One region of the Pandoraea faecigallinarum genome, then DNA from elsewhere that is predicted to be linked to it. Evidence: predicted binding sites of a transcription regulator. Region 1 holds the regulator's gene; the other holds the start of a gene.

The links. Region 1 encodes HrcA, which represses chaperone genes, less so after heat shock. Its sites were predicted from a motif close to TTAGCACTCNNNNNNNNNGAGTGCTAA; they were not measured.
Region 2: the regulator HrcA is predicted to act here: its motif matches at 2,340-2,366, upstream of rpoH (RNA polymerase sigma factor RpoH).

Annotation. Positions count from the first base shown of each region.
Region 1 is NZ_CP011807.3:4,156,782-4,162,920, forward strand. It holds gene AB870_RS18215 (RNA-binding S4 domain-containing protein) at 1-22, opposite strand, end outside; partial or broken gene hemH (ferrochelatase) at 169-1,218, opposite strand; gene AB870_RS18225 (DUF6600 domain-containing protein) at 1,341-3,251, opposite strand; gene AB870_RS18230 (FecR family protein) at 3,200-3,691, opposite strand; gene hrcA (heat-inducible transcriptional repressor HrcA) at 3,873-4,901, opposite strand; gene AB870_RS18240 (NAD kinase) at 5,019-5,927, shown strand; gene recN (DNA repair protein RecN) at 5,951-6,139, shown strand, end outside.
Region 2 is NZ_CP011807.3:548,565-554,703, reverse strand. It holds gene maiA (maleylacetoacetate isomerase) at 1-378, opposite strand, end outside; gene ybiB (DNA-binding protein YbiB) at 601-1,557, shown strand; gene AB870_RS02510 (nuclear transport factor 2 family protein) at 1,796-2,179, opposite strand; gene rpoH (RNA polymerase sigma factor RpoH) at 2,492-3,340, shown strand; gene cydP (cytochrome oxidase putative small subunit CydP) at 3,822-4,148, shown strand; gene AB870_RS02495 (cytochrome ubiquinol oxidase subunit I) at 4,138-5,760, shown strand; gene cydB (cytochrome d ubiquinol oxidase subunit II) at 5,788-6,139, shown strand, end outside.

The sequences.
Region 1 (6,139 bases):
AGTCGTCTACCTTGACCGTCACGTCCGGGCTCCCGGTTCGGCCTGGCTTTGCAGCGGCTCCCGCACTGCCGCAGCCGCGGCGGCAGCCGCACTCGCTTCCTCGAACGCCGCGACTGCCGCCACCTGCCGCTGACGGGTCGACGCCACCGCCGCCGCCGAGGCCTGGGCCTCGCCCTGCGGCGACAGCACCGGCCAGCCTTGCAGATGCCGCGCCGCGATTTCGCCAAGCGCCGTGATCCATGCGCTCGCGCCGTTCAGGCAGGGAATGAAGTGGAACGCCTTGCCGCCGGCGCTCAGATACGCGTGGCGGCCTTCCATGTTGATTTCCTCAAGCGTTTCGAGGCAGTCGGACGTAAAGCCAGGACAGAAGACGTCCACACGCGGCGTGCCGCCACGGCCCAATTCTTCGAGCGTCGGTGCGGTGTACGGTTGAAGCCACTCCGCCTTGCCGAAGCGCGACTGGAACGTGAGGCGGCAGGTCGTCTCGTCGAGGCCGAGCGACGCCGCGAGCAGACGCGCCGTTCTCACGCACTGGTCATGGTACGGATCCCCGAGATCGAGCGTGCGGCGCGGCACCCCGTGGAAACTCAGCAACAGGCGCTCGCCCGCCGCAAAGTCGGGCCGGCCGTGCTGCTGCCAGTAGCCTTCGACCTGCTGACGCAGCGCCTCGATGTACGCGGGATGATCGTGATAGTCACGTACCGTGCGCACGTCCGGTTGGTTGCGCAAACGGCCAAGCACGCGGAATACCGCATCGCTGGCGGTGGCGGTCGTGCTGCTCGAATACTGCGGATAGAGCGGCAGCAGGAGAATTCGCTCAACGCCATTCTGACGCAGCGCGCGAATTCGTTCGGGAATCGACGGATTGCCGTAACGCATCGCGTAGTCGACGACCACGTCGTAGTCGTTTGCGTGCAGCAACGCGCGCAGGGCGTTCGTCTGGTGCTCCGTGTTCACCTTGAGCGGCGAGCCGTCGCGAGTCCAGACCGTCGCGTACTTCTGCGCGGATGCGCGCGAGCGCAGCGGCAGGATGACCAGCCGCAACAGCGGTTGCCAGACCAGCCGCGGAATTTCCACGACGCGCGGGTCCGACAGGAACTCGCGCAAATATCGGCGCACGGCCGCGGGACGCGGCTCATCGGGCGTGCCAAGGTTGATCAGCAGGACGGCGGTCTTGCCGGACTGGCCATGCGAAATAGGTTCGGGATCGAAGCGCATGGAGCGTACTTTACCGCAAACGGAGGGGGGAAACAGGCAGGGCCTCGTGCCGGTCGTCACCCCAGGACAGGTGCTGCACCGGCCCTGCGGCGGGCGACGCAGCACAACGAAGCGCACGACGCTCAGCCGTGCCTACGTTCGTCCTCGCGGGCAGGCCGATGCTCGGCGCCCGGACGCGCGCCTTCCGGCTTGCTCTCGCGCTGTGCCGGCTGCGGGCGCTCCTGCGGTTGCGGATGCGCGCGCTCCTGAGGCTGCGGATGCGGCTGGGGCCGCTCGGGCTGTGGCTGCGGCCTGGGCGCCGGTTGCGCTCGCTCGACCTGCGGCGGCGGGCGCTGCGGCTGCGCTTCAGGACGCGGCTGGACTCGCTCCGCCTGCGGTGACGGGTGCTGCTGCATTGGCTGAGAAGAGAACGCCGGCTGCGATTGCGCGCGCGGTTGCGACTGCCATTGCTGCGGGCGGCGTGCCGGCTCCACGGCGTCGGGCTGGGCCTGTTGCGGTGTTGGGCGACTTTGCGGCGTCTCGCGCTGCGCGGCTGGCGTCTGCGGAGATTGCAAAGATTGCGGAGGCTGAGGGGGCTGCCCCGACTGACGGCGCATCTGCATCTCGCGTTGCGCAGCCTCGTGTCCCGGTTGCGGGACTGCCTGTGGTGTCTCGGTACGTGCTGCCGGTTGGCCGGTCACGCTTTGGCCTGTCATGCCGGTCATGCCGGGCGGACGCGGCACTCCCGGTACTCCGGGCCGGGCCGGCACACCCGGCACACCCGGCACTCCCGGCACACCCGGCACACCCGGCGCGCCGTGCATCGGCGCAATGGCGCCGGTGGCGGGCAGCCCGCCGCGGGCCGGCGCTGCGCCGATTGGCTCGCCTCCCGCCCCATGCGTGCCGATAACCGTCACACGCGGGGCGACGCGTCCCGGTGCCTGCACGTCGCGGTCATTCGTCCGAAGATTGCGGACCTGCTGAGCGTTCTGCCCGAACACCAACGGGGCACCGCCGGCGTTCGGCACGGCATGAAGGTTGCTCGTCAACTCCCGCGACGGCGCGCTGCGCGCCGCTGGCGTGCGCGTCGCGAGGACCTGCCGGTCGAATACGCCCGCCGGCGGTGCGCCCGCTGCCGGACGGCTGGTCCCCACCACGCTCTGCCGCACCGGTGCGACGCCCGGTGTATTTCCGACCCGCCACGTCTGCCCTGCTCGCGGCGCAGCCAATGCCGTCGGCGCACCGACCGGACGTCCCTGCACGAACGCCTGCGCGGGCATCGTCGACACCGCGCCACGCACGTTCCGATTCACGTAGACGTTGTTTACGTGCACGTTATTGGTGATATTCGTGGTGCGCACGATCGTCGAACGATTGATGTTCGTGATGTACGACGAACTCGCGCGATACGCGGGACGATACGGATCGTGCGGTCCCAGCGCGAACCAGGCGAGGCCCACGCCGCCGGTGGCGAACGTCACGCCCCACGCGTTCGCGCCGCTATTGCCGCCGACCCAGCCGACCAGCGCCGGCGCGTACACGGGGCGCACCGCGACCGGCCCCGGCACCCAGCACCAGCGCGCATCCACATAGGCCCAACGTCCGTAGTGGTACAGTGCGAAGCCCCACGGGGCGTCGTCCACCCACGTCCAGCCCCACGGGTCGACCCAGACCCAATGGCCGGTACGGTAAGGCGCCCAGCCCGACGGCACATCCGATGGGACCCAAACCGCGCCGTAGGCCGGCGTTTCCTGCCAGGACCCATAGTCGTCCAGACTCTCGAAACCGGTCATGTCTCGCGAAACGTAACGCGCGGAGACGGAGGCGTCTTCACGCGCGTCACGCTCGCGCATCCACTGATCGAAAGCGTCGGCCACGAGCGGCCCGCTCGCCTGCTGGACGAGGTTCTGGCCGGCGAACGCCACACGCTGCCCTTGTTGCAGCGGCATCGACGCCCCCTGCCCGTAGGCCGTGCCCGCGCCTCGCGACACGGTGAGCGTCGTCACGCCGTTCGGATCGACGTCGACGCGATACTCGCCGGCCTGCGCCGGCACGAACGCCAGGTTCGGCGTGTCGATCTCGTAGGGCTGGTTCGGATCGAAACTGCGCAGGCGCAGGCCACGGTGCCCTGCGTTACGTTCAGTTGCACATTCTGGTCGGTGAGCGCCGAGAGCGTGAGGCTGGTCGATGCGCCCATGCGCACCGCGGTGCCGCCCACGTGCATCTCGGCACGGCTGTTGCGCTCGACCCAGACGGCGTCGCCGGTGGTGAGCGGCCGGTTCCGGTTGGCGTAGCGCCAGTCGCCGGTGCCGGCCGGGGCGTAGGTCACCGTGCCGTCGAACTCGCTCAGACGTGCCACGCGCCCCGGCGGATCGGCGCTTTGCGCCTGCGCCTGCGCCTGTGCCAGCGCAAGCGGGCCCGCACCGAGAACGCTCAATGCCAGCGCGGCACCGAGGGCGCGGACCAGCGTCCGCCAGGAAAGCAGGGGATTCATAAACACTCCGGGCCCATTCGGCGGGCACGCCGTGCGTGGCGTCGCGCGCCACCTTGTTGTTCTGTCCGAATCCTCGGGCGAGCGTCTGACGCAACACGACGAGGCGCCGACCGCGAGGGACGCTTCGAGCGTAGGCCCACTGCGTGTGACAGCGTGTAAAGGAATGCTACGGGGTTGTAACTCAGTGATGACTGAGCGCGTTGGAGAGCAACTTGGCCGTGATGTCGACGATGGGGATCACGCGCTCGTATGCCATGCGCGTCGGGCCGATCACGCCGAGCGTGCCCACGATCTGCCCGTCGACCTCGTACGGGGCCGTGACGACCGTCATCTCTTCGATGGGCACGAGGTTCGACTCGCCGCCGATGAAGATCTGCACGCCGGAAGCGCGGCTCGACACGTCGAGCAACTGCAACAGGCCGGTCTTGGACTCGAACACGTCGAACAGCTTGCGCAGCCGTTCCATGTTCGACGACAGGTCCTCCACGCCCAGCAGGTTGCGCTCGCCCGAGATCAGCACGCTCTCGCGCGTGGTGTCGGCCATCGCGTCGCTGCCGGCCTGTACGGCGGCCTGCATCAGGGCGCTCATGTCCGAGCGCAGCGCGTCGAGTTCACCGCGCAAGTAAGTGCGCACGTCGTCGAAGCTATGACCGCCGAAGTTCGCGTTCAGGTAGTTCGCCGCCTCGACAAGTTGCGCCGGAGAATAATCTTTCTCCGTCAGAATGATACGGTTCTGCACGTCGCCGTCGGGAGTCACGATGATGAGCAGAACGCGCTTGTCGGACAAACGCAGGAATTCGATATGGCGGAAGGTCTGGCTGCGACGCGGCGTGAGCACCACGCCCGCGAACTGCGACAGATGCGAAAGCACCTGAGCGGCGGACGCGACCAGTTGCTGCGGGCCCGCCGGTTGCAGACTTGTCTGCACCTGCGACGCCAGTTGGTGCACGGCCTCTTCGAGCGGGCGAACCGAGAGCATGGTGTCGACGAACAGCCGGTAGGCGCGCGGCGTCGGCACCCGGCCCGCGGACGTATGGGGACTGGAGACGAACCCCAGCGCTTCGAGGTCGGCCATCACATTGCGAATGGTCGCCGGCGACAGGTCGAGTCCCGAATACCGCGAAAGCGTGCGCGAACCGACCGGCTGGCCATCGGCGATGTACCGTTCGATCAGGGTTTTGAGGAGCGTTTGCGCACGTTGATCTAGCATGGCAAAAATTGTAACGCGAAATGTAGGTACGCGGCGTACGGCAAACCCCGACACGAGAACCGTTGCAGCCCGTGCGTGCCGATGGTTGCTGTCATCGAGTTATGGTGTAATGGCGGCATGAAAACTGGGAGCCCCTTCAAGACCGTGGCGCTCGTCGGAAAGTACCATGCCGACGGCGTCGCCGAACCATTGCTCACGCTCGCGGCATGCATTGTCCAGCGTGGGCATCATGTCGTCTTCGAGCGCGATACCGCGCACAACATCGGTGCCGGCGCCGATCCGTACGGCACGCTCGACATTCAGGAGATCGCCAGGCAGGCCGATGTCGCCGTCGTGGTCGGCGGCGACGGCACGATGCTCGGCGTCGGGCGTCAGCTGGCCGCCTCGAAGGTCCCGCTCATCGGGGTGAACCACGGGCGCGTGGGCTTCATCACCGATATTCCGCTCGACGAAATGCGTCAGGTCGTGCCGGCCATGCTCGAAGGTCACTTCGAAGCGGAGCAGCGCACGCTCCTGTCCGCACGTATCGAGCGCGACGGCCAGGTGCTCTTCGAAACCCTCGCGTTCAACGACGTCGTCGTGAACCGCTCGGGGATTTCGGGGATGGTCGAGTTGCGCGTCGACGTCGACGGCCGCTTCATGTACAAGCAACGCTCGGACGGCCTGATCGTCGCCACGCCCACGGGCTCCACGGCGTACGCCCTTTCGGCCACCGGCCCGATCCTGCATCCGCGTCTGGGCGGCGTGGTGCTCGTGCCGATCGCCCCGCACGCGCTGTCGAACCGTCCGATCGTGTTGCCGGATTCGAGCGACATCGTCATCACGATCACGGGCGGACGCGAAGTCGGCGCCAACTTCGATATGCAATCGTTTGCCGAACTGCGCCAGGGCGACAGGATTCTGGTGGGCCGCTCCGAACATCAGGTGACGTTCCTGCACCCGGTCGGCTACAACTATTACGCCACGCTGCGCCGCAAATTGCACTGGAACGAGCATATCTCCGACGAAGATATGCCGCAGAACTGACCTCACGCCTCACCCGACATCCCATGCTACGCAGTCTCTCGATTCGCGATTTCGTGATCGTCGATCGTCTCGATCTGGAATTCTCCGCCGGCTTCACCGTGTTTTCGGGGGAGACCGGCGCAGGCAAATCGATCCTGATCGATGCGCTGGCGCTCGCGATGGGCGAGCGCGGCGACGCCAGCATGGTGCGCAATGGGAAGCCGCGCGCCGAC
Region 2 (6,139 bases), 1.6 Mb from region 1:
CTCCGTCACGCCCATGTCGTGTTTGAGAAAGCGCAGCACGCGCAGATTGTCGATCGGGTGGATGTCTGCCGCGATGTCCAGCGCCAGCGCACGGACCTGCGCACGCGCCACGGGATCGGCTGGCAGAAGCGCCGGCGCCGGATGCACCTCTTCGAGATACTCGATGATGGCCAGCGACTGATGGATGTTCACGTCGCCGTCGACGAACGTGGGCACCAGCCCGTTCACATTGAGCGCGCGGTACGCCGGTTTGAGCTGCTCTCCGCCATCGCGCACCAGATGCACCGGCACGATGTCGTAATCGAGCCCTTTCAGATTCAGAGCGATACGCACACGATACGCGGCGGAACTGCGGAAATAGCTGTACAGCGTGGACATGGCAGACCTCGAAAGCGGAAATTGGGGGTGAAATGCGGCGAACGCGCCAGCCACGACCGCCATACGGGGGTGCCGGGCGTCGCGTCCGAACCCGAGATGGTACTGCAAGCACTGGCCGCGATGACATTTGATTGCGTATGATGGAAAGACACCGCCGGGCGGACCGCTGGCCATTCCTGCCGCCGCTGCGCTGGCGCCCCACTCAACGACGATGGAAGCGTCATGACCGCCACCGCCTCATTTGCCTGCGCCCCGCTGCTCAAGATCATCGCCCGGGGGGCCAAAGGCGCCCGTGCACTGAGCGCCGACGAAACCCGCACGCTGTTCGACGCCATCCTCGCCGATCGCGTGTCGCCCGCCGAATTGGGCGGCGTGCTGATCGCTTACCGGATCAAGGGCGAGACCCCGGTCGAGCTGCGCGCCATGCTCGACGCCGCGCACGCCACGTTCACGCCGCTCACCGCGCCCGCCGACGCGCCTCCGCCCGTGCTGCTGCCCAGCTACAACGGCGCGCGCAAGCAGCCGAATCTCACGCCGCTGCTCGCCTTGCTGCTCGCGCGCGACGGCATTCCGGTACTGGTGCACGGCCAGCATCACAGCGGCGCAAATCGCACCGGCACACAGGCGATCTTTTCGGAACTCGGTTACCCCGCCAGCGGCTCGGCCGCCAACGCGCAGGAGGCCTTGTGCACCCGGCGTGTCGCCTATCTGCCGCTCGCCTCGCTATCGCCCGCGCTGGAACGTCTGCTCGAAATGCGCGCACCATTGGGCGTGCGCAACTCGGGGCATACCGTCGTCAAACTTCTGCAGCCGTTCGCGGGACCTGCGCTTCGGCTGGTGAACTATACGCATCCGGAATATCGGGAGACGCTTGGCGAAATGTTCGCCGTTGCCGAAAACAGCCCCGGCCCGGGCGTTTTGCTGGCGCGGGGCACGGAGGGCGAACCGGTAGCGGACGCCCGTCGTCAAACCGCCATCGAAGGGTACTCGGACGGGACTTACCGCCTGTGGCAGGCGGCGGAGGAAGGCGCCACCGGCGTGCCGCCGCCGCTGCCCGCCGCCGACGCTCCGGCGACCGCCCGTTGGATCGAGGCCGTGCTGGCGGGCGACCTCCCGATACCCGCGCCCATCGCGCGTCAGGTGGAAGTGATCCGTCGGGCGATTGGAGTTGCCGGGTGACGAACGGGGTGGGGCGGCGGCAATGGGCGTGCCGTCGTCTTGTCAGCCTTTACGTCGAAATATCCGCACAACACCGGTCAACTCGTGCGAATTTCGATGCAATTCCGAAAGACGATGATAATAATCGACTTTTTCCGGAACAATTCGTCCCGAAATGCGTCAAAGCTTTTGTTTTGGAGAGGACGCCCGAAGCGTAACGGGCGAGGCCGCCGCTGACGAAGGAAGCGTCACCGGCATGTCATTCCGGCGACGCCATACGGGTCGCCTGCCATGAGATCAGATGCCAGACCCCGGCTTCAAGCACATGGACCGCGGTGTACATCATCAGGGAATTCAGCGAGCCGGTTGCCGTTTCCAGTTCGACATCGAGCTTGCCGGTCACCACGACGGTGTCGCCGAATTGGCGCAATTCCTGCCCGGTCACGTCGATGGCGGCGTATTTGCGGCGACCAGAGCTGAGCGCATTGAGGAATTCGGTTTTCGATTCGCGTTTTCCGTTCGAATGGACGTAATGGAGTCCATCGGCGAGCAGCGTGCTCAACTTGTCAACGTCGCACTCGATCATCGCCTCGAAGCGCTCCGACTCGCGTCGCCGCACCTCGTCAATGTGCTTCCCAGCCATGCTGACCTCCCGTCTTCGCCATCCATATGCGCACGCGGCTTGGGTTGCAATTTACACCATCCGAGTCACGTTTGCGCCAGTGACTTCTCCCGTTTGACGGGGGGTGCTGGAAAACCCCGAGACGCCGGAAACTTCCCGTCCGGTAAGGGTTCTAACGTCTTTAGCACTCATCAAAAGAGAGTGCTAAAATGCTTTCCCAGAGGCTAACCAGGAGTCCACCACTTGAGTACTGCCGCCAACAAGCATCCGACGACGCCGGCCACCGGCACGGCGCCGACTTCGCGTGCCCTAGCTCTCGCCCCGTCGGCTTTGATGCTGCCGGGCAGTCTGGGCAATATCGACAGCTACATTCAGGCTGTCCATCGCATTCCCATGCTTTCCGCCGAGGAAGAGCAGTCGCTCGCCAAGCGTCTGCGTGAAAACGACGACCTCGAAGCCGCCCGCCAGCTCGTGCTCTCGCACCTGCGTCTGGTGGTATCGATCGCGCGTAACTACCTTGGCTACGGTCTGCCCCACGCCGACCTGATTCAGGAAGGCAATATCGGTCTGATGAAGGCTGTGAAGCGTTTCGACCCGGCGCAGGGTGTGCGTCTGGTGTCGTATGCCATGCATTGGATCAAGGCCGAAATCCACGAGTACGTGTTGAAGAACTGGCGCACGGTCAAGGTCGCCACGACCAAGGCTCAGCGCAAGCTGTTTTTCAACCTGCGCAGCCAGAAGCAGGGCTTGCAGGCCTTCACGCAGGAAGAGATCGATCAGGTCGCCCGCGACCTGAACGTCAAGCGTGAAGATGTCGTCGAGATGGAAACGCGCATGTCGGGTGGCGATATCGCCCTCGAAGGTCACAGCGACGACGGCGAGAGTGCGAGCTTCGCCCCGATCGCCTATCTGGCCGACTCCCACCAGGAGCCGACCGCCGTGATCGCCGCACGTGAGCGTGACCATCTGCAAAGCGACGGTCTGCAAACCGCCCTCGCCCGGCTCGATCCGCGCAGCCGCCGCATCATCGAGGCGCGCTGGCTGTCGGTGGCCGACGACGGCAGCGGTGGTGCCACGCTGCACGAACTGGCCGATGAGTTCGGCGTATCCGCCGAGCGTATTCGTCAGATCGAAGTCGCGGCGATGAAGAAGATGAAAGGCGCCCTGCAAGCGTTCGCGTAACTCCCGGCCGGGAACACCGTCGGGCATGCCGGCGTCGCACGGCCCGCTTGCGGGACTCGTTTGCGACACGCGACAAATTGCCACACGGCCCCCCGGTCCGTGCCGGTCTAACATTGCCGGCAACCAAGCCCCGTGCGCTTCACGGGGCTTTTTTATTGGGTGTCGAAAGTTCACGCCCCATCTGCGCGACACTTGATGCATCGCAAGGTCGCCCGAAAGCGCGGCCGATAGAATCGGCTCGTACGTGGCCATGCTACGTGCGAAGGACGGCCCGGGGGCCGTTCGCCGCGCCGAAACCTCGTCTCGAATCCGCTTCTCATCCGCCGGCATCGCCAGCGGCGGATCCGCATCGAACCAGCGTCATCTGCGTGTCATCCGCCCCCGCGCGCTGCGGTTTGACATTTTCAAGCGATAAGGCAAAATGCGCCGAAAGTCGACGCTGTTTCCGACACACGACTTTCGACGCCAGGAGCCGTCACGGATGGACACCCACTCTCCTAGCAGTCCTAAGCCACTCGCCACGGCCGCACGCGCCGCCGCGCCCCCGGCAAACACGCCCGCCGCCGGCGTACTCGCCTGGATGGTTCGGCGCTGGCGCACCCGGCCTTCCCGTTTCGCCCTCGAAATCCTGATCGTGCTCGCGATCAAGGTAGTACTCCTGTTTATCCTGAAGCACGCGTTCTTTGGCGCCCCGATGGCAAAGCATATGCAGTTGCCGCCGGACGTCGTGGCCCGCGCCCTGATCGGGCCGCAGGCCGTCGAAGCGCAGTCCCCCACCAAAAATCAAGGTGTCCGCCATGATCAGTAGCGAAGTCGTCGACCTCTCGCGCTTGCAGTTCGCCATAACGGCGCTGTATCACTTTCTGTTCGTCCCGCTCACATTGGGCCTGTCGTGGCTGCTCGTCATCATGGAATCGGTCTATGCGATGACCGGCAAGCAGATCTACAAAGACATGACCCAGTTCTGGGGCAAGCTCTTTCTGATCAACTTCGCCATGGGCGTGACCACCGGTCTCACGCTCGAATTCCAGTTCGGCACCAACTGGGCCTACTACTCTCATTACGTCGGCGACATCTTCGGGGTGCCGCTGGCCATCGAGGGGCTGATGGCGTTCTTCCTCGAAGCGACGTTCGTGGGTCTGTTCTTCTTCGGATGGAACAAGCTCTCGCGCATCGGCCACCTCGCGACGACGTTCGCCGTGGCGCTCGGCTCCAATCTCTCGGCGTTGTGGATTCTGGTGGCGAACGGCTGGATGAACAATCCGGTCGGTGCGCACTTCAACTACGAGACCATGCGCATGGAGCTCAACAGCATCTGGGAAGTGGTCTTCAACCCGGTGGCGCAGGTGAAGTTCGTGCATACGCTCTCCGCCGGCTACGTGACCGCCGCCATGTTCGTGCTCGGCATTTCCGCGTGGTACCTGCTCAAGCGGCGCGACGTGCCGTTCGCCTTGCGCTCGTTCGCGGTCGCAGCGGGCTTCGGTCTGGCGTCCACCCTCTCCGTGATCGTGCTCGGCGACGAATCCGGTTACACCACCGGCGAAGTGCAGAAGGTAAAGCTCGCGGCCATTGAAGCGGAATGGGAGACGGCCAGGCCGCCCGCGTCGTTCACGCTGTTCGGCTTGCCGAACCAGAAGGAAGAGCGCACCGATTATGCCGTGAAGATTCCCTGGGCAATGGGGCTGATTGCCACGCGCTCGGTCGATACGCCGGTGATCGGTCTTACGCAACTGCGCGACGAGCACAAGGACAACATCAAGCGCGGCATGCTCGCCTTCGCGGCGCTTGAGAAGCTGCGTGGCGGCGATACGTCGCCGGCCGTGCGCGCCGAGTTCGAAAAGTACAAGGACGACCTCGGTTACGGCCTGTTGCTCAAGAAATACACGCCGAACGTCGTCGACGCCACGCCGGAGCAGATCCACATGGCGGCCAACGACACGATCCCGCCGGTCGCGCCCGTGTTCTGGTCGTTCCGCATCATGGTCGGCCTCGGCTTCCTGTTCCTGTTCACATTCCTTTGGGCCTTCTGGCTGTGTGCGCGCCGCCGTCTGCTCAAGCCGCGTGCGGCGTGGTTCCTGCGCTGGTGCGTGTGGGCGATTCCGCTGCCGTGGCTCGCTGCCGAATTCGGCTGGATCGTGGCCGAAGTAGGGCGTCAGCCGTGGACCATCGCGGGCATTCTGCCGACCCATCTCTCGACGTCGTCGCTCGCTGCCAGCGATCTGTACATGAGCCTCGCGGGCTTCATCGTCTTCTACACCGCGCTGCTCGTCATCGAAATGTTCCTGATGGTGAAGTACGTCAAGCTCGGCCCGTCGTCGCTGCACACCGGCCGCTACCACTTCGAGACCGAAGGCGTGCAAGGCACGCATGGTACGCACGGCACTGCCATCGGCAGCGATCGTCCGGCCGCTTCGGTCTGATCGTCAGGGAGACACGACATCATGATGATCGATTACACCGTACTCAAGCTGATCTGGTGGGTGCTCGTCGGCGTGCTGCTGATCGGCTTCGCTTTCTTCGACGGCTTCGACATGGGCACCGGCACGCTGCTGCCCTTTCTGGGCAAGACCGACGCGGAGCGACGCGTCATCATCAACACCGTCGCCCCCACGTGGGAGGGCAATCAGGTGTGGTTCGTGACGGCGGGCGGCGCGATGTTCGCCGCGTGGCCGCTCGTCTATGCCGCGGCCTTCTCAGGGCTGTACTGGGCGTTGCTGCTCGTGCTGTTCGCGCTGTTTCTGCGGCCGGTCGGTTTCGACTATCGCAACAAGCTGCCGAGTGCTCGCTGGCGGAACTCAT